Regions from separate parts of the Proteus faecis genome, predicted to be linked through region 1. Evidence: predicted binding sites of a transcription regulator. Region 1 holds the regulator's gene; each other region holds the start of a gene.
The links. The regulator PurR, encoded in region 1, represses purine synthesis genes. The targets are predictions, from matches to a motif close to CANGCAAACGTTTGCNTG.

Region 1 (7,310 bases):
CATATTGTGACAACGGCTGAAGTCGCCAAAATTATTACGTCAGAGAATAACTTACAAATCTGGTTCCGTATTTTTGATAAAGCATTAATGAAATATATTTTACACAAAGGTTTTATCGGTATTGATGGGATCAGCTTAACTGTTGGCGATGTGGTTAATAACCGTTTTTGTGTACATTTAATTCCTGAAACGCGTGATAGAACAACATTAGGTTGTAAACGTCTTGGTGACAAGGTCAATATTGAACTTGATCCGCAAACTCAGGCAATTGTCGATACGGTAGAGCGAGTTATGGCACAGCAGAAAGCTTTATTAGTGGCAACCGAACAAAATGAAAATAAGGAATGAAACACATAATTAACTATTAATGTGTTGCGCTAAAAATGGCACTAAAAAAGCCAGTTTAATCAATAAACTGGCTTTTTCTTTTTAAGAAAAATCAACGTGGAATTTGTAAGCCACCAATATGTCCTTTAGGGCTTAACATGATTTGCCATAATTGAATATCTCTAGCTCTAAATGCACCTGCACACGCATTTAGATAATAGCTAAACATGCGTTTAAAACGCGGTGTATAATTTGACTCAATGTCTGGCCAGCAGGCTAAAAATCGTTGATACCATGCCATTAAGGTTTTATCGTAATCAGCACCGAAATTGTGCCAATCTTCCATGACGAACTTACCATCTATCGCATTTGCAATTTTTTGAATTGAGGGTAAACAACCATTAGGAAATATATATTTACTAATCCAACTATCTACATTCACTTTATCTTGGTTAGAGCCGATAGTGTGTAATAAAAATAGGCCTTCTTCCTTTAAGTTACGGCGAGCTACATCAAAATAGGTTTCATAGTTTTTAGGTCCTACATGCTCAAACATACCGACTGAAACGATACGATCAAATTGTTCATGTAAATCGCGGTAGTCTTCTAAAATAATATTAACATCAAGTCCTTGGCATCGTTCTTGTGCCAATTTCTGCTGTTCAATAGAAATGGTAACCCCAGTGACAGAAACACCAAAATGTTTTGCCGCATAAGCAGAAAGTCCTCCCCAACCACAGCCAATATCTAGTAAGGTCATTCCTGGTTTTAGATCTAATTTTCGGCAAATTAAATCTAATTTATGTTCTTGGGCTTGGGCAAGATTATCGGCCTGTTTCCAGTATCCACAGGAATATTGCATATTAGGATCAAGCATGGCGATAAATAAATCATTACCGAGATCGTAATGTTCTTTACCTACCATCCATGCTCGTTTTTGTGTTTGTAAATTGAAAAGGCGTGCTGTCGCAATTCTGAAAATATCATGTAGATTTTTGGGAAGCTTGTTTTCAAGGCCTGCACGTAAAACTTTATGAAAAAATATATCCAGTCGTTCACAATCCCACCAGCCATCCATATAGCTTTCACCGAGTCCAAGCGAACCTTGCTGTAATACTCTTTTATAAAAATTTTGATTATGAACCTGAATATCATAAGGTTCTGAACCATTAACGCGAATATCAGCATGGGTTAATAGTTCGATAGCAATCCTTTTATAAGGATCATTGGAGGTCTTTCGGCCTTCTTCTACACAAGATGTACTCATAAACTCTCCGGCGTAAACTAAGCGGGTTTAGAGACATAAACTAAGAAAGAATGTGCGTAGATAGATATTATTAAAATAGTATTGTGTTCAATATGAATTGAACGGATAGAATTAATAAGACAACTAATCTCACATAATCAGCTAATAATTTGTTTAATGCCTCAAAATCCGAAAGGAAAATAGATAAAGCGCTGTTAAGCGTTTAGATAAGTATAGATATGTGAATTATTTTTCTCTATAAAATAAATCGGCCATTTTTTATAAAATAGCCGTTTTGAGAATTCTCTTAAAATAGAGGGGGGATTATTCAGTTGCTTGAACTGTGTGTTTGGTAACAGATTTATTACGCTGAATAAAGTAGCCAACTGCCATTGGGATCGCTGTTAACGCCATAATTGCAGTAGTGTTAATCAGGGGATGCTGGCTGATAAATGCAGATACAATAAAGCTAGCTAAACTACAAAGGCCAAGTTGAAGTGCATTTTGTAATGCAGCTGCTTTACCGCTAATTTCAGGATAAGCAGACAAAGCATTAGATACTGCAATTGGATACGATGCGCCATTCATTGCAGCCATAATACAGAACGGAATTAAAATAGTTGTTAATGTCGGTTCAGTAAATTTAGCAACAAGGTATAACGCAGTCATACTGACAGCATAACCAATTAATAACAGTGGTAGTAGCGTTTTACCTGTCATTTTTGACAGTAAAATGCGACAACCATAACCACCCACCATAAATGCAATAGTCTGTGGAATATAACTTAAACCGATATCCTGCGGAGAGTAGCCCATCTTTTCAAGAATGATGGGGGAGCCAGCTAACCAAGCAAAGAAACCTGCACTACAAGACGCGTAAACTAATACGTTACCAGTGTAGAGCGGGGATTTTAATAAAGTCATAAATGAAGCAGAAGATTGGTTTGCATCTGTGACGGATTTTTGTTTAATGTTTTTTAGCATTAACGTCGGTAACATCAGAACTAATGTTACTACCATTAACAGCATAAAAATCATACGCCAGCCACCGTGGTTTAATAATGATGCACCGATTAAAGGCGCAAGTGCTGGTGATAATGCAACCAGTGGCATAATTAACGCAAAAACGCGCTGAGCGCGAGATTCATCAAAACGGTCGATGACAAGAGCTTGCCAAATAACAGCTGCAGAGCAGACGCCGAAAGCTTGTAGGAAGCGCATAGCAAGTAAGCCAGTTGCACTTTCGACCCACAGCATACCAAGACAGCCTAAAGAGAAAAGACTTAAACCAACTAGAAGAATAGGTTTTCGACCGATTTTGTCTGAAAGTGGTCCCCAAAGTAATTGAGCAACAGCAAAGCCAAATAAAAAGATACTTAAGCTATTACTAATAGCACCTTCGCTGATAGAGAGTTCACGTTGCATCATACCAAACGCAGGTAAGTACATATCAATAGCTAAGTAACCTAGCATACTCAAACCTGCTAGGTACACCATAAAGCTCATAGGTGTTTTTGATTGTGTGGAAGTTTTAGAATTCATTTTATTTTCTATGCTATGTAATGTAGAACATTTTATGTATTGTAACTAAGACCTATTTTACTTGTGAAACGGGAATATTTGGTTAATGCTGTGAAAAATTTTCAAAGGAATAAACTCTATGTGGTCAGAATACTCTTTAGAAGTTGTTGATGCAGTCGCAAGAACAGGAAGTTTTAGCTCGGCTGCTCAAGAATTGCACAGAGTGCCATCCGCCGTTAGTTATACTGTTAGGCAACTAGAGGAATGGCTTGCTGTTCCTCTGTTTGAGCGTCGTCACCGTGATGTAGAATTAACCGATGCAGGTAAAATTTTCATCAAAGAAGCACGATCTGTTATCAAAAAAATGAATGACACTCGGCATCTTTGCCAACAAGTTTCTAATGGATGGCGTGGTCAATTCAGTATAGCCGTTGATGGCATTGTTAAACCTGAAAGAACACAACAACTTATTCTCGATTTCTACCGTCATTTTCCGGATATTGAACTGTATGTCTACCCTGAAGTGTTTAATGGCGTATGGGATTCTTTAGTTAATGGTCGTGTCGATTTAGCTATTGGTGCAACAAGAGCTTCACCCATTGGTGAACGTTATAGTTTTCGAGATATGGGATTTATGCCTTGGCGTTGTGTTTGTCATGTTGATCACCCTTTAGCGAAAGCACAACATCCACTAACGGATGATGAAATGCGACCTTATCCAAGTTTATGCTTAGAAGATACATCACGCAGTTTACCAAAGCGTGACACATGGGCGCTAAATAATCAACGTAGAATGGTTGTACCGACATGGGATATGGGGCTTGAATGCTTATTAGCTGGATTATGCGTAGGAATGGTACCTTGGCACCGTGCTGAACCTTTAATTGAACAAGGTACACTGGTTACTTTACAGCTGGCACAGCCATTGCCAGACAGCCCATGCTGCCTGACGTGGGTCGATAAAAGTGAATCGCCTGCTTTGACATGGTTGTTAGATTATCTTGGAGATAGCCAAACCTTAAATGAGGAATGGCTTCGCTAGAAATCAGATAACTGGATAAATAAGAATTAACGGCGGTAGTCGATAAAAGGACCATCGGCAACTGAACGGCGCTCAACTAATCGCGGATGAACTTCGATTGTTTGGGCGTCTTCGCGTTTATTGACGATGCGATCAAGCAACATTGATAATGCCATTTGACCTAAACGCTCTTTTGGCTGATGGACGGTTGTTAGCGCTGGTGTAAAATAACGTGCATTACGAATATTGTCGTAACCCACAATGGAAATATCTAAAGGAACACGCAGACCAAGTTCATCTGCAGCGCAAATTGCGCCCATTGCCATGACATCACCACCACAAAAAACAGCAGTAGGGCGATGTTTTTGATTTAGCATTTGGTACATAGCTTTATAACCAGATTCTGGTTCAAAGTCACCTTGTACAATCCATTCATCTTTTACTGTGATTTTTGCTTCTTCCATGGCTTTTAAGAAACCTTGTAAGCGACCACCACCTGTATTCCGTTCTAATGGACCAGGGATAATACCAATATCACGATGACCTCGCTCAATAAGGTAACGACCTGCGATATAACCACCATGTAAAGCGTTATCGATAATGGTATCTGTAAAGTCACCACGCGCTTTGCCCCAATCCATGACAACCATTGGAATATTACGATAGCCTTCTAAAAGAGTCAGAAGGTGATCGGGATATTCAGAACACATGACTAATAATCCATCAACACGTTTTTGTGCCAGCATGGCTAAATACGCTTTTTGCTTATCAAGATTGTTATGTGAGTTACATAAAATCAGGGTATAGCCTTTGCTATAACAACTATTTTCAACTGCTTCAATCACTTCAGCAAAGTAAGGAGCTTCACTGGACGTGGCTAACAGGCCTATAGATTTTGTGTGATTGACTTTTAAGCTACGCGCAACGGCACTTGGCGAATAATTTAATTCTTTTATAGCGGCCCAAACTGCTGCTCGTGTGTTCTCAGCAACAAAACGGGTTTTGTTGATCACATGAGAAACAGTCGTGGTTGATACGCCTGCGCGTTTTGCCACGTCTTTTATTGTTGCCATGGTGTGGAAAACTCCTGACCTTCATTGGTCTCTTTTATCTAATTTTATGGTTTAACTGCCAGTATAGTCATACATAGGGCAAACACTGGCAATAATTTAGCGATTAGCTGTGAATTTTGTATGATCTAGCTCAAAAGTGAAAGTATTAATCAATGTTATAAATTGTGCACTAGTCGCTATTTTAACAAATTCTGATATGTAATAATAATTAACCATGACAAGGTTATGGTTAATTATGTGTATTATAATCATTTTGAGGGAGAATAGATGGATACGGATCTGAAATTTGGTTTGAGTACAGCAATAGCAGCGCTGGTTATGATTGTTATTTTTTCTACTCTGCTTTTCTAATCATGTTTTAATAAGTACTCGATTAATTTAAGTAATAGATTATCGAATACTGAATATAACAAAGGGCTCAAGGCCCTTTGTTATTATGTCATCAAAAATGAATTTTACTCATTCACCTTTGATTATCACACTAAATTAAGCAAGGTTAGCTTCAACAAATGACCAGTTAACCAATGCCCAGAACTCTTCTAAATATTTAACGCGTGCATTGCGGTAGTCGATATAGTAAGCATGTTCCCATACGTCTACAGTTAACAGAGGTTTGTCTGTGCCTGAAACAGGTGTTGCAGCATTTGATGTGTTAACAATCGCAACTGAACCGTCAGCTTTTTTAACTAACCAAGTCCAACCTGAACCGAAGTTTTTTGCTGCAGCATCATTAAATTGCTTTTTGAATTCTTCAAAAGAGCCAAATGCTTTGTTGATAGCTTCAGCAATTTTACCTGTTGGTGCGCCACCTGCATTTGGTGCTAAGCAGTTCCAGTAGAAAGTGTGGTTCCATACTTGTGCAGCGTTATTGAAAACACCACCATCAGTAGACTTGATGATTTCTTCTAAAGATTTACTTTCTAAATCAGTACCTTTAACTAGGTTATTTAAATTAGTTACATAGGTTTGGTGGTGTTTGCCGTAGTGATATTCTAAAGTTTCTTTAGAGATGTGTGGTTCAAGAGCATCTAACGCATAAGGTAATTTTGGTAATTCGAAAGACATTGCGTACTCCTTTAAACTATCTATTTCGGGTTTTGTGCCTGAAATCATTCCATCAAAATTATTTGAATCGATAGAATGAGGCAAATGAATAACTAAGTTGTTACTATTTTGCTAATTATTTTAACAAAAATCTGCTGAAATAACAGCTAAATATCTTTTATCTATAATTATAAGCTATATAGATTAATTATACTCATAAGAGTATATCCCTCTTGCCTACACGTAAAGTAGCAAAATGGCATTTATAATGAGAGAAGTAAAAAGTACAAATTTCATTCTGTTATGTGGTTATTAGACTGGCAAATAAAATGGGGGGCAGTTCTGGATTGGCAACAAGACATGGTTTTTAAAGCTAAAAATTGTAACTAAAATAAAATATTTATAGTTATGTTAGGCTGTTATTATGTTGTAATTATGATTTCTCCTTTGAAAAGAGTTGGTTTAACTAGGAATTACCTTTATTTTAATTAGCATAGGCCTTGTTTGTAATTCCTAGAAATTATCCTCAAAAAGCTTATTTCATTAACAAGTTATTATTCCATAATAAGCGTATATATCATTTTCACCACGACTAAGAATAGAAATAATGCAAATATTTGGCGAACTCTTGGGATAGGAAGTCGATAAGCGACTTTCACACCGATAGGTGCGAAGAGAATGCTGGTAATACTTATTCCGATAAAGGCAGGTAAATAGATAAAGCCTAAGTAATAGTCATTAATATTTGTTTGACCCCACCCATAAATAATACCCATTATAGTCCCGATAGAGGCAATAATAACGCCGATCATTGATGATGTCGCAATGCATTTACGGGTATTAAATCCCCAATGACTTAAAAGAGGAATGGTGATCGTACCACCTGCAATACCAATAAAACTGGATATAAAGCCAATCAAAGAGCCGCCACTTGTTAACGCTGGTTTTGAAACAGTAGGATCTTTCACGTTTTCAATACGTTCCGCTTCTTTCTTTTTAGTTAATAATCCATAGATGGTATATACCATGAAAATACAGAACACGATTTGTAATATCGTATTTGACATTTTTTGTACCA
Region 2 (7,310 bases), on a different contig from region 1:
GCGATATTAGTCTTATAGATCAAATTCTTGAAGAAATGGAAGGTATTAAAGGCAGTGAAAGACAGTGGGAACTTATCGGTAAAGAATACAGTCTTTCTATTGATGACGAAGAGGTGATGGTAAGAGCGAATACCTTGCATTTTGAAACAGATGAAATGGAAGAGGGTATGAGCTATTACGATAATGAGAGTATCTCTTTTTGTGGTTTAGATGATTTTGCTACCATGCTACAAAAATATCGGTTATTTATTCTGGAAAATAGAAGAAATTAACAAATCCTATATATTTCTTGAATAAATCTGCCACAATATACTATTGAATTACTATTCTTTTCATTACGTTTTTAAGTTTAAAAGGTGGTCTAATGAATGAATTACCCGCTAGTTTAGATGAAGCAACAGGTTGGTTTGTCGCAAATCAGGATCTCTTTATTCAGTATGCGGTGAATATTATTGCAGCATTTTTGATACTATTTGTTGGTCTTTTTGTGGCAAAAATGATTGGTAAAGGCGTTGCGAGAGTTTTAACGTTGCGCCATATTGATGCTACTGTTGTGACATTTCTGTCTGTCCTAGTTCGTTATACCGTTGTTGCTTTTACCTTAATTGCAGTATTAGGACGATTAGGCGTTCAAACAGCGTCTGTTATCGCTGTGCTAGGTGCTGCCGGTTTAGCCGTCGGTTTAGCATTACAAGGTTCACTGTCTAACTTTGCTGCTGGTGTACTGATTGTTATTTTCCGCCCAATCCGTACAGATGAATATGTGATAATTGGTGCTGTTGAAGGTACAGTGAAAGATGTGCAAATTTTTTCTACAACATTACGTTCTGCTGATGACAGAATAATCGTTATCCCAAATAGTAAAATTATCAGTAGTGATGTGATTAACTTAAGCCGTGAGCCTAATCGCCGTACACAAATTATTGTTGGTGTAGCTTATGATGCTGATATTGATAAAGTAAAACAAGTACTGGGTGATGTTGTTGCAAAAGACAAACGTATTCAACATGAACAAGGTGTGACGATCCGTTTACATGAAATGGCTCCGTCTTCATTAAATTTTGTGGTACGGGTTTGGACAACGAATGCTGATGCATGGCCGGTTTATTGGGATTTAATGGAAGATTTTAAACGTGCATTAGATGCAAATAATATTGGTATTCCATTCCCACAAATGGATGTTTATATGCATCAAACACAAAATACAACGGCTAAAACCGAGTAGTTTTACCATAAATAGATGACACAGAGCCACGTGATTAACGTGGCTTTTTTTCTTTATTACTATTAGTTTTTCTTATTAACAATAAGAATGATTCATTTCCTCTAATATCAAAATCCCCCTATTATTTATCCAATATTAAACGAATAATTATTAGGATATATTGCATGTTCACAACTTTTTTTCAGGGGTTTTTATTAAGTGCAGCAATGATTTTGCCAATAGGTGCTCAGAATGCCTTTGTTTTACAACAAGGAAGTAAAAAGCAGTTTCATTTAATGAGTGCATTATTATGCGCTTTAAGTGATGTGATTTTGATCACTGCAGGTGTCTTTGGTGGAAGTGCTCTGCTCAGCCAATCAGAAATCCTTTTACTACTGATCACTTGGGGAGGCGTGGCGTTTTTATTATGGTATGGTTGGAATGCATTTAAAACGGCTTTTTCAAAAGATATTGAATTATCACAAAGTGAAAATCAGATAAAAAACCGTTGGCGTGTGATTGTGACATTAATTGCCGTAACTTGGCTTAATCCTCATGTTTATTTAGATACTTTTGTTGTGATAGGCAGTATTGGTGGGCAATTAACCGCAGAACTACGTCCTTGGTTTACATGTGGTGCAATACTTGCCTCTATAAGCTGGTTTTTTGCGTTATCACTACTCGCTGCTTGGTTTTCTCCAATATTAAGCAAAGCACGCGCTCAGCGTATTATTAATCTGTTTGTAGGATGTGTCATGTGGTTTATTGCTGCTCAATTAGCAGCACAAGGATTGAAAACTCTCTTTTAATCTTAAAGAACTTTACATCATATATGCTAATGTTCTTCTTAGTCCTAAAAACAGGACATTAAAATTTATTTTGTCAGGGGGTTTTTGTGAAATTAAAAGCGATTGTATTAGCATCCGTGTTTACACTGGGATTACCTTCCATTGCACTCGCAGCATCGGAGCCAGAAGGACCACATATTACAACATCGGGCAATGCGACAATTAAAGCCGCTCCTGATATGGCAACATTAAATATTCAGGTTAATGAAAGAGCAAAAGATGCTGCCCAAGCTAAGAAACAAGTTGATGAGCGTGTTGCGAAATATTTTGCCTTCTTAAAAGAAAATGGTGTTGTAAAGGAAGATATTGATGCTGCAAATATCCGTACTCAACCAAACTATGAGTATGATAAAAAAGCAGAACGTTCAGTGATTAATGGCTATACCGCAACACGTACTGTTAATGTGAAAATCAAGAAATTAGAACAGCTTAATACGTTGCTTGATGGTGCATTAGCGGCGGGTTTAAATGAGATTAATAACGTTGAATTTGGTGTAAATAATCCAGAGCAATATAAAGCGAAAGCACGTGAAGTGGCGATTAAAAATGCGATTGATCAAGCAAGTTCAGTTGCAAAAGGTTTTGGCGCTGATTTAGGTGCAGTTTATAGTGTAAGTTATCGAGCACCAGAGGCAACGCCTTATCCAATTGCACAGGTGCGTATGGATGCAATGGCACTGAAAGCTCAAGCACCTGCCGCTGTACAAGAAACTTATCAACAACAAAGTATTGAATTTAAAGATTATGTGGATGTGGTTTTTGAATTAAAACGCACTAAATAATTGTACTACGATAAAACAGAATAGGCTTCAATATGAAGCCTATTCTTTATGGTAACAAGATAAAATAGTGTATTACTCTTCGTCCTGTTTTAAAACTTTACGACCAAAATCAATCAGTGCATCTGTCACTTTTCTCATGGTTCTACTTTCTGGCGCAAATCGGTGCCAATAGAGCATACGTCGTTGGCAAAGCCCCGGTGTTAAATCAACCAGTTCTCCACTTTTTAGTTCATTCGCAATTTGTAGATGTGGGATCATACAGCAGGTTGAACCTTGTTTAGCTAATTGCACGAAGGCTTCAGAGGAGTTCACGATATGACACGGCACACTACCAGGAGATAAACCGAAATTCTGTTGTAAAAATGCCTGATGCATATCATCAAGATGATCAAATGCGACTGCCGGCGCTTTTAATAACGAAGATTTTGTTACACCGTTGGTAAAGTAGCGTTGAGCAAAGTCAGGAGAAGCAACGAATAGGTAATCGAGCGCGCCTAGTTGATCGACAAGACAACTTGGTAGTGCTTGTGGCTGAATACTGATTGCACCAACGACTTCGCCTCGTCTTAATCGTTCTTGAGTGCGAGTTTCATCTTCCACTTGAATATTGAGACGAATAGGCAGTTGCGTTAAGACTGGATGTAAAGCGGGTAATAACCATGTCGCTAAACTGTCAGCATTCACAGCCAAAGAGAGTAAAAGAGGTGTAGAACCGCTGTTTTCATCACCTAACCATTGCTCTTCAAGTAATTCTACTTGATGCAATAGCGCTAATAATTTTTGTCCTTGCTCTGTGGGTTGAGGTGGAACAGTTCTAACTAATAGCGGTTGTCCAAATAAATTTTCTAACTGTTTGATACGCTGAGAAACGGCAGATTGTGTAATACATAACTTTTGCGCGGCTCTTTCAAAACCACGTTCTCGAATGACGGCATCAAGGGCTTGTAATGCTCGATAATCAGGGCGTTTCATTAACAGACTCTCTTCGATTTTATATTCTATCGCTTACTATGCCATATTTTTCGTTGTAATGAGTTAAAATGTTGCTTCTCAGTTTTTGATGTGTCTCGTGCTAGTTTTGAATGCAATATGCTATTCTTAATCCATTAATGTGATAAATAAGGTTTTTTTAAATGACTCAGGATGAATTGAAAAAAGCAGTAGGTTGGGCGGCGCTTGAATATGTAAAACCAGGCACGATTGTGGGTGTTGGTACTGGCTCTACGGCTTCTCACTTTATTGATGCATTAGCAACAATGAAAGGTCAAATTGAAGGCACCGTTTCAAGTTCAGAGGCATCAACTGCAAAATTAAAAAGTTACGGCATTCCTGTTTTCGACTGTAATGAAGTCGATTCTTTAGATATCTATGTTGATGGTGCTGATGAAATTAACCACCAGATGCAAATGATCAAAGGTGGTGGGGCTGCATTAACACGTGAAAAAATCATTGCTGGTGTAGCGAAAACATTTATCTGTATCGTTGATGAATCTAAACAAGTTGATGTATTAGGTAAATTCCCTCTACCTGTTGAAGTTATTCCAATGGCGCGCTCTTATGTAGCTCGTGAATTGGTTAAATTGGGTGGTTTGCCTGAATATCGCGAAAACGTAGTAACAGATAACGGTAACGTTATTTTAGACGTTCATAACTTAACGATCCTTAACCCTATTGAACTGGAAAACAAAATTAACAGTATTCCAGGGGTTGTAACCGTAGGATTATTTGCTAACCGTGGCGCAAACATTGTTTTAATGGGCACATCTGAAGGTGTGAAAACTATTAAGTAATTTTTTTAAGATAGGTAGCGATGGCTACCTATTTTTTTAAATTATTTTAGAAACTGCAAATTCAGTGATATATATCACACGATAGTTATATCTCTCTTTAAAATCCTGCCATTTTCGAAGTCAAAATCATTTTACTCGGTAGAAAATCACTTTATTTACCGCTTATTCTGTCATCATGGCAATCGGTTGTATTGCCACAAAATCTATTTTTGTTATGTTGATGAGACAGGATTTTGTTTTCATTAAATGTAATAACGATAGGGCAGGGTAAATGGTCAAAGTATCTTTGGAAAAAGAAAAGATAAAGTTTCTACTCCTTGAAGGGGTGCATCAAAGTGCAGTAGAAAATTTAAGAGCTGCGGGTTACACCAATATTGAATATCACAAAGGCGCATTATCGGACGAAGAATTAAAAGAAGCTATCCGCGATGCTCGTTTTGTGGGGCTTCGTTCCCGCACTCATTTAACAGAAGAAATTTTTGCCGCGGCTGAAAAATTAGTCGCTGTGGGATGCTTCTGTATCGGTACTAATCAAGTTGATTTAGATGCTGCTGCTCGTCGCGGTATTCCTGTTTTTAACGCGCCTTTCTCAAACACTCGTTCCGTGGCTGAGATGGTGCTTGGTGAATTACTGTTATTATTGCGTCGTATCCCTGAAGCAAGCGCGAAAGCGCATCGTGGAATTTGGGATAAACAAGCCAAAGGCTGTTTTGAAGCTCGCGGTAAAAAACTGGGTATTATTGGCTATGGTCACATTGGTACACAGTTAGGTATTTTGGCTGAAAGTGTGGGTCTAGATGTCTATTTCTATGATATCGAAAACAAACTGCCATTAGGTAATGCAACTCAAATTCGTCATCTCTCTGAACTGTTGAATATGAGTGACATCGTCAGCTTACATGTGCCAGAAACACCGTCAACAAAAAATATGATTGGGCATGAAGAAATTCAGCGTATGAAACCAGGCTCAATTCTGATCAATGCTTCTCGTGGTACTGTGGTTGATATTCCTGCGTTATCACAAGCTCTAGAATCAAAGCATTTATCTGGTGCTGCAGTTGACGTATTCCCTACGGAGCCGGGAGCAAATAACGATCCGAACGATCCGTTTGTTTCTGAACTTATCAAATTTGATAATGTGATCTTAACTCCACATATTGGTGGTTCAACTCAAGAAGCTCAAGAAAATATTGGCTATGAAGTTGCAGGTAAATTAGCGAAATATTCAGATAATGGCTCTACGCTATCTGCTGTTAACTTCCCTGAAGTCTCTCTGCCAAGCCATGGTGATGATGTAAACCGTTTACTGCATATTCATGAAAACCGTCCGGGTATGATGAATAGTATCAACAAAGTGTTTACTGAAGAAAATATCAATGTAGCTGCACAGTATTTACGTACATCAGGTAACGTCGGTTATGTTGTGATTGATATTACAACTCAAACTAAGGCTCAAGCTGAATTAGTGTTACAAAAAATCAAAGCATTACCAGGCACAATTCGTGCTCGTATGCTGTATTAATTTTTCTGATAATATTAATTAATGTATCAAAGGCTCGGTAATCGAGCCTTTTTATTTAATTGTCCATTATTGAGTTTGTTGTTTCCACAGATGGTAATAGAGCGAGCCATTTTCTAATAAATTAGAATGGGTGCCTTCTTCTGTAATTCTACCTTTATCAATGACATAAATATAATCTGAATTAGCCAGTGTATTAAGTCGATGGGCAATACTGATCACCGTTCTATTCTTACAAATTAAAGGTAAATTGGCTAAAATCTCTGCTTCAGATTCATAATCTAGAGCAGATGTCGCCTCATCTAAAAGAAGAATACGTGGATTTGGCAATAGCGCTCTTGCTAATGCAATGCGCTGACGCTGTCCGCCAGATAAATGACTACCTCTTTCTCCAACTTGAGTATTAAATTTTTGTGGTAATTGCTGTATGAAATCAAAGGCCCCAGCAAGTTTTGCTGCCTCATATATTTCATCTTCATGACAATAAGGTTTTGATAAACGAATATTTTCTGCAATAGTGCCACTAAACAAAAAACTATCTTGTAAAACAATGCCCATACTCTGTCTTAAAGAAAGTGGATCTGCAATGGCTATATCCATTCCATCAATATAAATTTGTCCTTGTTGTGGTGTATAAAAGCGTTGAATTAAACGGGTTAAGGTACTTTTTCCTGAGCCTGAAGGCCCTGTAATGCCAATGAATTTTCCCGCAGGAATCGATAATGAAATATTTTTAATCACTTCAGGTGTATTATCAGCATAGCGAAAATTAACATGAGAAAACGTAATTTCACCACTAATACTTGGTAAAGAGGTTAATCCTTGGTGCTGGAGTTCTGTTTGTGTATTTAAAATTTCACCAATGCGCTGTAATGACACGGTGGTTTGCTGAAAGTCTTGCCATATTTGTGCTAAGCGTAAAATAGGTTGAGTAATATGTGCCGCGAACATATTAAATGCAATTAGCTCGCCTATTGTCATTTGCATGTCCATGACTCGTTTCACGCCATACCATAAAATAATCGCGGTCGCTATTTTGTGTATCGTCATGATTATCTGTTGCGCTAATAATGCTTTTTTAGCGCCAGAAAAACGGGCAAGAATATGATAAGTTAGCTTATGTTGCCATTTTTTAAGAAAATAAATTTCTGTTGCTGTAATTTTTAT
Region 3 (7,310 bases), on a different contig from region 1:
TAACGAGTTCTGTTGAACCACCACCGATATCGATAACGAGTTTTCGACCTTTTTCAGATTGAGTGTGTTCAACACCCATAAAAATAAGTCGCGCTTCTTCATGGCCTGAAATAATTTCGATAGGATAAGGAATAACGTCTTTGGCTCGTTGAAGAAAGACTTTAGCATTAGTGGCGACACGTAAAGTGTGAGTTCCTACGACGGTGACATTTTCTGCTGGGAAACCCTGTAACCTTTCAGCGAAAAGAGAAAGAGCCGAGAGCCCACGTAACATAGCCTCCTCGCTTAATTCGTTATCATCATCAAGTCCATCAGCAAGATAAACTCGCTGTTTTAAACGGCTTAATACTTGCAATGCACCATTAACAACTCGTGCAATTATCATATGAAAACTATTAGAACCGAGGTCAATAGCCGCAATTTCTAAAGGGCGTGGTGAAGAGTCATCTTGTGATAAAGGCATAAAATTACGCTCGTGAATCTGGTTGTTCTAACAATTTAATGTACTCATAGACAGCAAGCTGGGAACGGATTTTACGTTTATTTCCACGAGGAACATAGTTATTTGTTAAATCTTTATCGATATAACGTGCTTTTACTGTGTCATTAAATTGAATATCCAGTATATCTAGAACGCGCTGTTTGAGTTGAGGATCAAGCAAAGCCACCGCAACTTCAATACGGTAGTCAAGGTTTCTTGTCATCCAATCTGCAGAAGAGAGAAAGATCTTTTCATCGCCTTTATTAGTGAACACATAAACACGGTCGTGTTCTAAAAAGCGGTCAACAATACTGGTTACCTGAATATTTTCACTAAATCCTGGTTGATTAGGGACTAAAGAACACATTCCACGGACTAATAATCGTACTTTTACGCCAGCTTCTGATGCGTCATAAAGGCGATTAACTAACTCTTCATCAACTAAATTATTTACTTTTAATGTGATCCCCGCAGGATGTCCGGCTTGAGCACTGTGAATTTCATTTGTGATTAATTGATTTAAAAGAATACGTGAATTTTGTGGTGAAACCATTAAATGTTCAAAAGTTACAGGGCGATAAGGGTTTTCAATAAAGTTAAAGACACGACGGACTTCATTGGTAATTTCGGTGTTAGCTGTTAATAGTGAATAGTCAGTATAAAGACGGGCTGTTTTTTCGTTAAAGTTCCCCGTACCAATATGAGCATAGCGAATGATTTCACCATTTTCTAAACGTGAAATGATAAATAACTTCGCGTGAATTTTTAGGCCCGGAGCAGAGAAAATAACATGTACACCGGCTTCTGTTAGGCGTTTTGCCCAGTGAATATTTGCTGCTTCATCAAAACGTGCTTGTAACTCAACAACGACCGTAACACGTTTGCCGTTATGTGCCGCGTGTATCATTGAATCAATGATCCGTGAGTCTTTAGCAACACGGTAAATATTGATTTTTATTGAGATAACACTTGGGTCAAAAGAAGCTTGGCGCAACAATTCCAGCACATGTTCAAAAGTATGATAAGGATAATAGAGCAAGACATCGCGTTCACGTATGGCATCAAAACCATTACGGAAGTTATCAAACCAAATATGGCGTAGACGTGGGATCGGTTTATTTAAGAGAAATTTACTACCTTCGTTTGGGAAATTAATAAAATCTTTAAAATTATGATAACGACCACCAGCAATGACGGAGTCATTATTCGATAAACCTAACTTACTGCGCAGTAATGCTACCATTTCATCAGGCATATCACGCTGATAAACAAAACGAACAGGCTCTGCAGTAAGACGTTGCTTTAATGTCGATGACATCATTTCAAGTAAACTTGATTCCATTTCTGTCGCAAGATCGTACTCTGCATCTCGCGTCATTTTCATGGAATAAGCACTTAATGACTCATAATCAAAAAAGCCTTTAAACACTTCATCAAGACAGTAGCGTAAAATATTATCCAACAAAATCATGGATTTTTTCTTACTACGCCCCTGATCTGTTGGCAGAATAACGAAACGAGGTACTTTATCTGATGGAATTTCTAGTAGGGCATAATGAATAATTTGCCCTTGCACTATCTCAACGGCTAAATAGGTATAGTCATCCTTAAGAAACTCAACCAAGTCTGTTTCAGGATTAATTAAAATAGGTGTGATGTGTTTTCTTAAATTTTGACGGAAATATTGACGTAACCAGATCTGTTGATTAGGTGAGATTTGGCGTTCATTAATTAAAAAGATTTGGTTTCGCGCCATTTCAAGTAACAAATCATTGTATAAAGCATCAAACTCTTGGTCGGCTTTAGCCACTTTTGATTGGATCTTCTTTATAAGATGGCGGGCATGACTCGATGCAGAGCGTGAACCCCGCTCTTCATTAATTAGAATACGGCGTTTTACATCAGCAAAGCGAACCTTGTAAAACTCATCAAGATTATTTGAATAGATCCCCAGAAACCTGACTCTTTCAATTAACGGGTTTCGTTTATCAGCCGCCTCTTGTAATACACGTTCGTTAAACGCAAGCCAACTGATCTCTTTATCAATATAGAGTCGTTCCTGGGACATCTGAACTCCAACAAGGGTTAAAGTTAAAACTTAATATCTGAATAAATCAGACGTATTGCTTAATAGTCGCACCCGGTTTAACAAAATTTTCGGGTTTCGCCTCTTTGGCTTTTTGTTCAAAATAGGGCGCTTGGAAAGTACACATTCTAATCGCAGAACGGTAGGCACCGTTAACAAAAAACTCATCTATTAAATCACCTTCTTTTTTAAAGCCAAGTTTTTCATAAATATGAATTGCCTTGGCATTCTCTTTATCGACGATTAAATAGAGCTTGTACAAATTAAGTACAGAAAAAGCATAATTCATCGCAAGCCTTGCTGCGCGTGCAGCATATCCATGGCCTTGATGCGCAGGGGCGATGATGATTTGAAATTCAGCACGACGGTGAACATAATCAATTTCAACCAACTCGACAAGCCCAACTTTAGTGCCATTACTTTCGGCAATAAAACGGCGTTCACTTTGGTCGTGAATATGTTTTTCATAAAGGTCGCTTAACTCGATAAAAGCCTCATAAGGCTCTTCAAACCAATAGCGCATAACGCTGGCGTTATTATCAAGTTGGTGAACAAAAGAGAGATCTTCTCGTTCGAGAGGACGTAATTTTATAGGTGGAACTTTCTTACCACCGGACATAAGCACCTCGGTGAATGCATTGAATAAAAAGAGAAAAGGGTGACACAAAAAAAGTCACGCGGGCTACAGTGTAGCACAATGTGACTTTTTATCTTAAATGAAATAGTTACCCAAGATTGTCGAAAAGTGCAATATCATCGAGAAAGGCTTGATTATTCTGCATTTTTAATCGCTCATCAGCTAACCACCCAATCGCTAATGGATAGATACGGTACTCTTCCGCTTGTATTCTTGTTTGTAATGATTGTTCAGTATCATCTGGTAAAACAGGAATACGCGCTTGAATGATCATAGGGCCACCATCAAGTTCTTCTGTCACAAAATGGACGGTAACACCATGAAAAGAGTCTTTATTTGCTAAAACTTGGCGATGAGTGTGTAACCCGGGATATTTAGGAAGCAAAGAAGGATGGATATTTAATAGTTTATGCTGATAATGAGTGACAAAATCAGGCGATAAAATACGCATAAAACCAGCTAAAACCACAATATCGGGCTGATAAGCATCGATTTGTTCAATTAATGCTTTATCGTAATCAGCTCTATCATTATATAGAGTTGGATCAATAAAATAAGCTGGAATATCAGCAAGTTTTGCCCGTTCAAGACCATATGCATCAGCTTTATTACTTAAGACAGCAACCACATTACCTGTGATTTTATTTGCCCTACAGGCGTCAATAATCGCCTGTAGGTTGCTGCCGTTTCCTGAGATGAGGACAACAATATTTTTCATTCACATGCTTTCATTAGTTAATAATAACTTGTGCTTCACCCGTAGCTTGTGGCGCAATTTCGCCAATTAACCATGCGTTTTCACCACACTCAGCAAGATGTGCCAATGTTTTTTCAACATCATTTGGGTTAACGGCAATTAACAATCCAACGCCACAGTTAAAGGTACGATACATTTCATGTGTGCTGACTTGTCCCGCATCTTGTAACCATTTGAAAACCAGTGGCCATTCCCAGCTTTTACTGTTAATACGCGCTTGTGTGTTTTCAGGTAATACACGAGGAATATTTTCCCAGAATCCACCGCCAGTGATATGCGCTACCGCGTGAATATCAACATTTTTAATTAGTGACAGTAAGGATTTTACATAGATACGAGTAGGCGCTAGCAGATGATCAGCCAATGATTTATCACCTAACGGTGTGTTTTCGGCTTGTGTATTGCTGACTTCAAGAATTTTTCTGACTAATGAATAACCATTAGAATGAGGACCACTTGATGCTAAAGCAATTAGCGCATCGCCAGCTTTAACTTTGCTACCATCGATAATTTCTGATTTTTCAACCACACCAACACAAAAGCCTGCGATATCATAATCATTACCGTGATACATACCTGGCATTTCAGCAGTTTCACCACCTACTAATGCACAACCAGATTGTTTACAACCTTCTGCAATACCTGTTACGACACGAGCTGCGGTATCGACATCTAATTTTCCTGTGGCATAGTAGTCAAGGAAGAAAAGAGGTTCAGCACCTTGAACAATTAAATCGTTGACACACATTGCGACTAAATCAATCCCGATGTCATCATGGCGATTTAAATCCATCGCAAGACGAAGTTTAGTTCCTACGCCATCTGTGCCTGAAACTAAAATAGGTTCACGGTATTTAGATGGAATGGCACAAAGTGCACCGAAACCACCTAATCCCCCCATAACTTCAGGACGGCGGGTTTCTTTTACTACACCTTTGATACGATCGACTAAAGCATTACCTGCATCAATATCGACACCGGCATCTTTATAGCTGAGAGAGGATTTGTTAGTCACGTAGAGCCCTCACGGCAAGTTGCTGTTAAGAAAAAATGTGTGCGGGTGCTATTCTAACAGGCAAAGCAAACGTTTGCGAGGATCTTCTTTATAGGTCACAATTATTCATGTTGGTGTGGTTAAAAGCTGTGCGCTTGATCAATATCAATAGAAAAACGATGGAATGTTGGCAAAAAAGCGGTATAATCTCGCGATTTTTTTGTCAGGCTGCGTCGTACATTAGGAGAAATTATGAAGATCGTTGAGGTAAAACACCCACTCATTCAACATAAATTGGGGCTGATGCGAGATCATGATATAAGCACTAAACGCTTTCGTGAACTGGCTTCAGAAGTTTCCAGTCTACTGACGTATGAAGCTACCGCCGATTTAGAAACAGAGACGGTAACAATAGAAGGTTGGTGTGGTTCGGTAGAGATAGAACAGATTAAAGGAAAAAAAATCACAGTAGTTCCTATCCTCCGTGCAGGTATCGGGATGATGGATGGAGTATTAGAAAATATTCCTAGTGCCCGAATCAGTGTAGTTGGCGTTTACCGCGATGAAGAAACATTAAAACCCGTCCCTTACTTCCAGAAATTAGCATCTAATATTGAAGAGCGTATGGCTCTTGTTGTTGACCCTATGTTAGCAACAGGCGGCTCTATGATTGCCACAATTGATTTATTAAAAAATGCGGGCTGTACTTCAATTAAAGTATTAGTACTGGTTGCTGCTCCAGAAGGTATTAAGGCATTAGGAGATGCTCATCCAGATGTGGAATTATATACTGCATCTATTGATAGCCATCTTAATGAGCACGGGTACATCGTTCCAGGTCTTGGCGATGCTGGTGATAAGATATTTGGTACAAAATAATAGTTAAGCCGACTTTGATAGTCGGCTTTTTTTTGGATCACTTATTATTAGACTCTAAATATTTTAAGGCGCCGTTAGGTGACGAGTGCGAGTGAGCACAGTTAGCAATGTGGCGATTTAAAGTAGGACGAGTAAAAAGTTAAAAATACAAACCAATTTCACATTCATATTAAAGAGAGGTCGTAAGCATGACTCGTCGTGCAATCGGGGTAGAAGAGCGCCCACCATTATTACAAACAATCCCGTTGAGCCTTCAACATCTGTTTGCAATGTTTGGCGCCACCGTACTTGTGCCAATTTTATTTAAAGTTAATCCGGCAACAATATTATTATTTAACGGGATCGGAACCCTGCTTTATCTCTTTATTTGTAAAGGACGTATTCCTGCTTATTTAGGTTCAAGTTTTGCGTTTATTTCACCCGTGTTGTTACTTTTACCATTAGGATATGAATTAGCGCTTGGCGGGTTTATCGTCTGTGGTGTGTTATTTTGCTTAGTGGCTGGTATTGTAAAAATAGCAGGGCGAAGCTGGATTAATGTGATGTTTCCGCCTGCGGCAATGGGCGCAATCGTTGCCGTCATCGGGCTTGAATTAGCAGGAACTGCTGCAGGAATGGCAGGATTATTACCAAGTGCAGATGCACCAGTTGATAGTCAGACACTGCTTATTTCGATGGTGACTTTAGGTGTGACTATTTTAGGTTCTGTGATGTTTAGAGGATTTCTTGCTATTATTCCTATTCTTATTGGGGTATTAGCAGGTTATGCACTCTCTTTCTTCTTGGGCGTTGTTGATATTACACCAATTAAAGAAGCTAACTGGTTTGCACTACCGACATTCTATTCTCCGCGTTTTGAATGGAGTGCTATCTTTATTATCCTACCCGCTGCACTAGTTGTTATTGCTGAGCATGTTGGGCACCTTGTTGTCACCGCAAATATTGTGCAACGCGATTTAATGAAAAATCCGGGATTACATCGTTCTATGTTCGCAAACGGTTTCTCTACCATTATTTCGGGTTTCTTTGGTTCAACACCAAATACCACTTATGGTGAAAATATTGGTGTTATGGCTATCACTAAGGTTTACAGCTCATGGGTTATTGGTGGTGCGGCAATTCTCGCCATCTTATTATCTTGTGTGGGTAAACTGGCTGCGGCTATAGCTGCTGTGCCTGTTCCAGTTATGGGTGGGGTTTCATTACTGCTTTACGGTGTGATTGGTGCATCAGGTATTCGTGTCTTGTTAGATTCAAAAGTGGATTATAATAAACCGCAAAACTTGATATTAACGGCTATTATTCTGATTGTTGGTGTGAGTGGTGCTTCCATTCAAATTGGTGCGGCTGAATTAAAAGGCATGGCATTAGCAACTATCGTGGGTATTGTTTTAAGTTTGATTTTTAAACTCGTCAGTATTATTCGTCCCGAAACAGAATTAGTGGATAACACCATTGAGTCGGTTAGTGGTACAG

Region 2: the regulator PurR is predicted to act here: its motif matches at 4,800-4,817, upstream of serA (phosphoglycerate dehydrogenase).
Region 3: the regulator PurR is predicted to act here: its motif matches at 5,039-5,056, upstream of purM (phosphoribosylformylglycinamidine cyclo-ligase).

What each region holds. Positions count from the first base shown of each region.
Region 1 covers NZ_JASVWV010000001.1:197,449-204,758, reverse strand. The annotation lists gene QSH13_RS00940 (riboflavin synthase subunit alpha) at 1-348, shown strand, start outside; gene cfa (cyclopropane fatty acyl phospholipid synthase) at 440-1,594, opposite strand; gene punC (purine nucleoside transporter PunC) at 1,898-3,115, opposite strand; gene punR (DNA-binding transcriptional activator PunR) at 3,234-4,136, shown strand; gene purR (HTH-type transcriptional repressor PurR) at 4,163-5,188, opposite strand; gene cydH (cytochrome bd-I oxidase subunit CydH) at 5,456-5,539, shown strand; gene sodB (superoxide dismutase [Fe]) at 5,675-6,253, opposite strand; gene QSH13_RS00910 (sulfite exporter TauE/SafE family protein) at 6,787-7,310, opposite strand, start outside.
Region 2 covers NZ_JASVWV010000002.1:271,188-278,497, forward strand. The annotation lists gene QSH13_RS05235 (YacL family protein) at 1-272, shown strand, start outside; gene mscS (small-conductance mechanosensitive channel MscS) at 365-1,225, shown strand; gene argO (arginine exporter ArgO) at 1,390-2,013, shown strand; gene QSH13_RS05250 (oxidative stress defense protein) at 2,100-2,834, shown strand; gene QSH13_RS05255 (LysR family transcriptional regulator ArgP) at 2,907-3,806, opposite strand; gene rpiA (ribose-5-phosphate isomerase RpiA) at 3,968-4,624, shown strand; gene serA (phosphoglycerate dehydrogenase) at 4,896-6,146, shown strand; gene QSH13_RS05270 (type I secretion system permease/ATPase) at 6,213-7,310, opposite strand, start outside.
Region 3 covers NZ_JASVWV010000003.1:60,744-68,053, reverse strand. The annotation lists gene ppx (exopolyphosphatase) at 1-463, opposite strand, end outside; gene ppk1 (polyphosphate kinase 1) at 468-2,549, opposite strand; gene speG (spermidine N1-acetyltransferase) at 2,596-3,186, opposite strand; gene purN (phosphoribosylglycinamide formyltransferase) at 3,293-3,922, opposite strand; gene purM (phosphoribosylformylglycinamidine cyclo-ligase) at 3,936-4,976, opposite strand; gene upp (uracil phosphoribosyltransferase) at 5,208-5,834, shown strand; gene uraA (uracil permease) at 6,023-7,310, shown strand, end outside.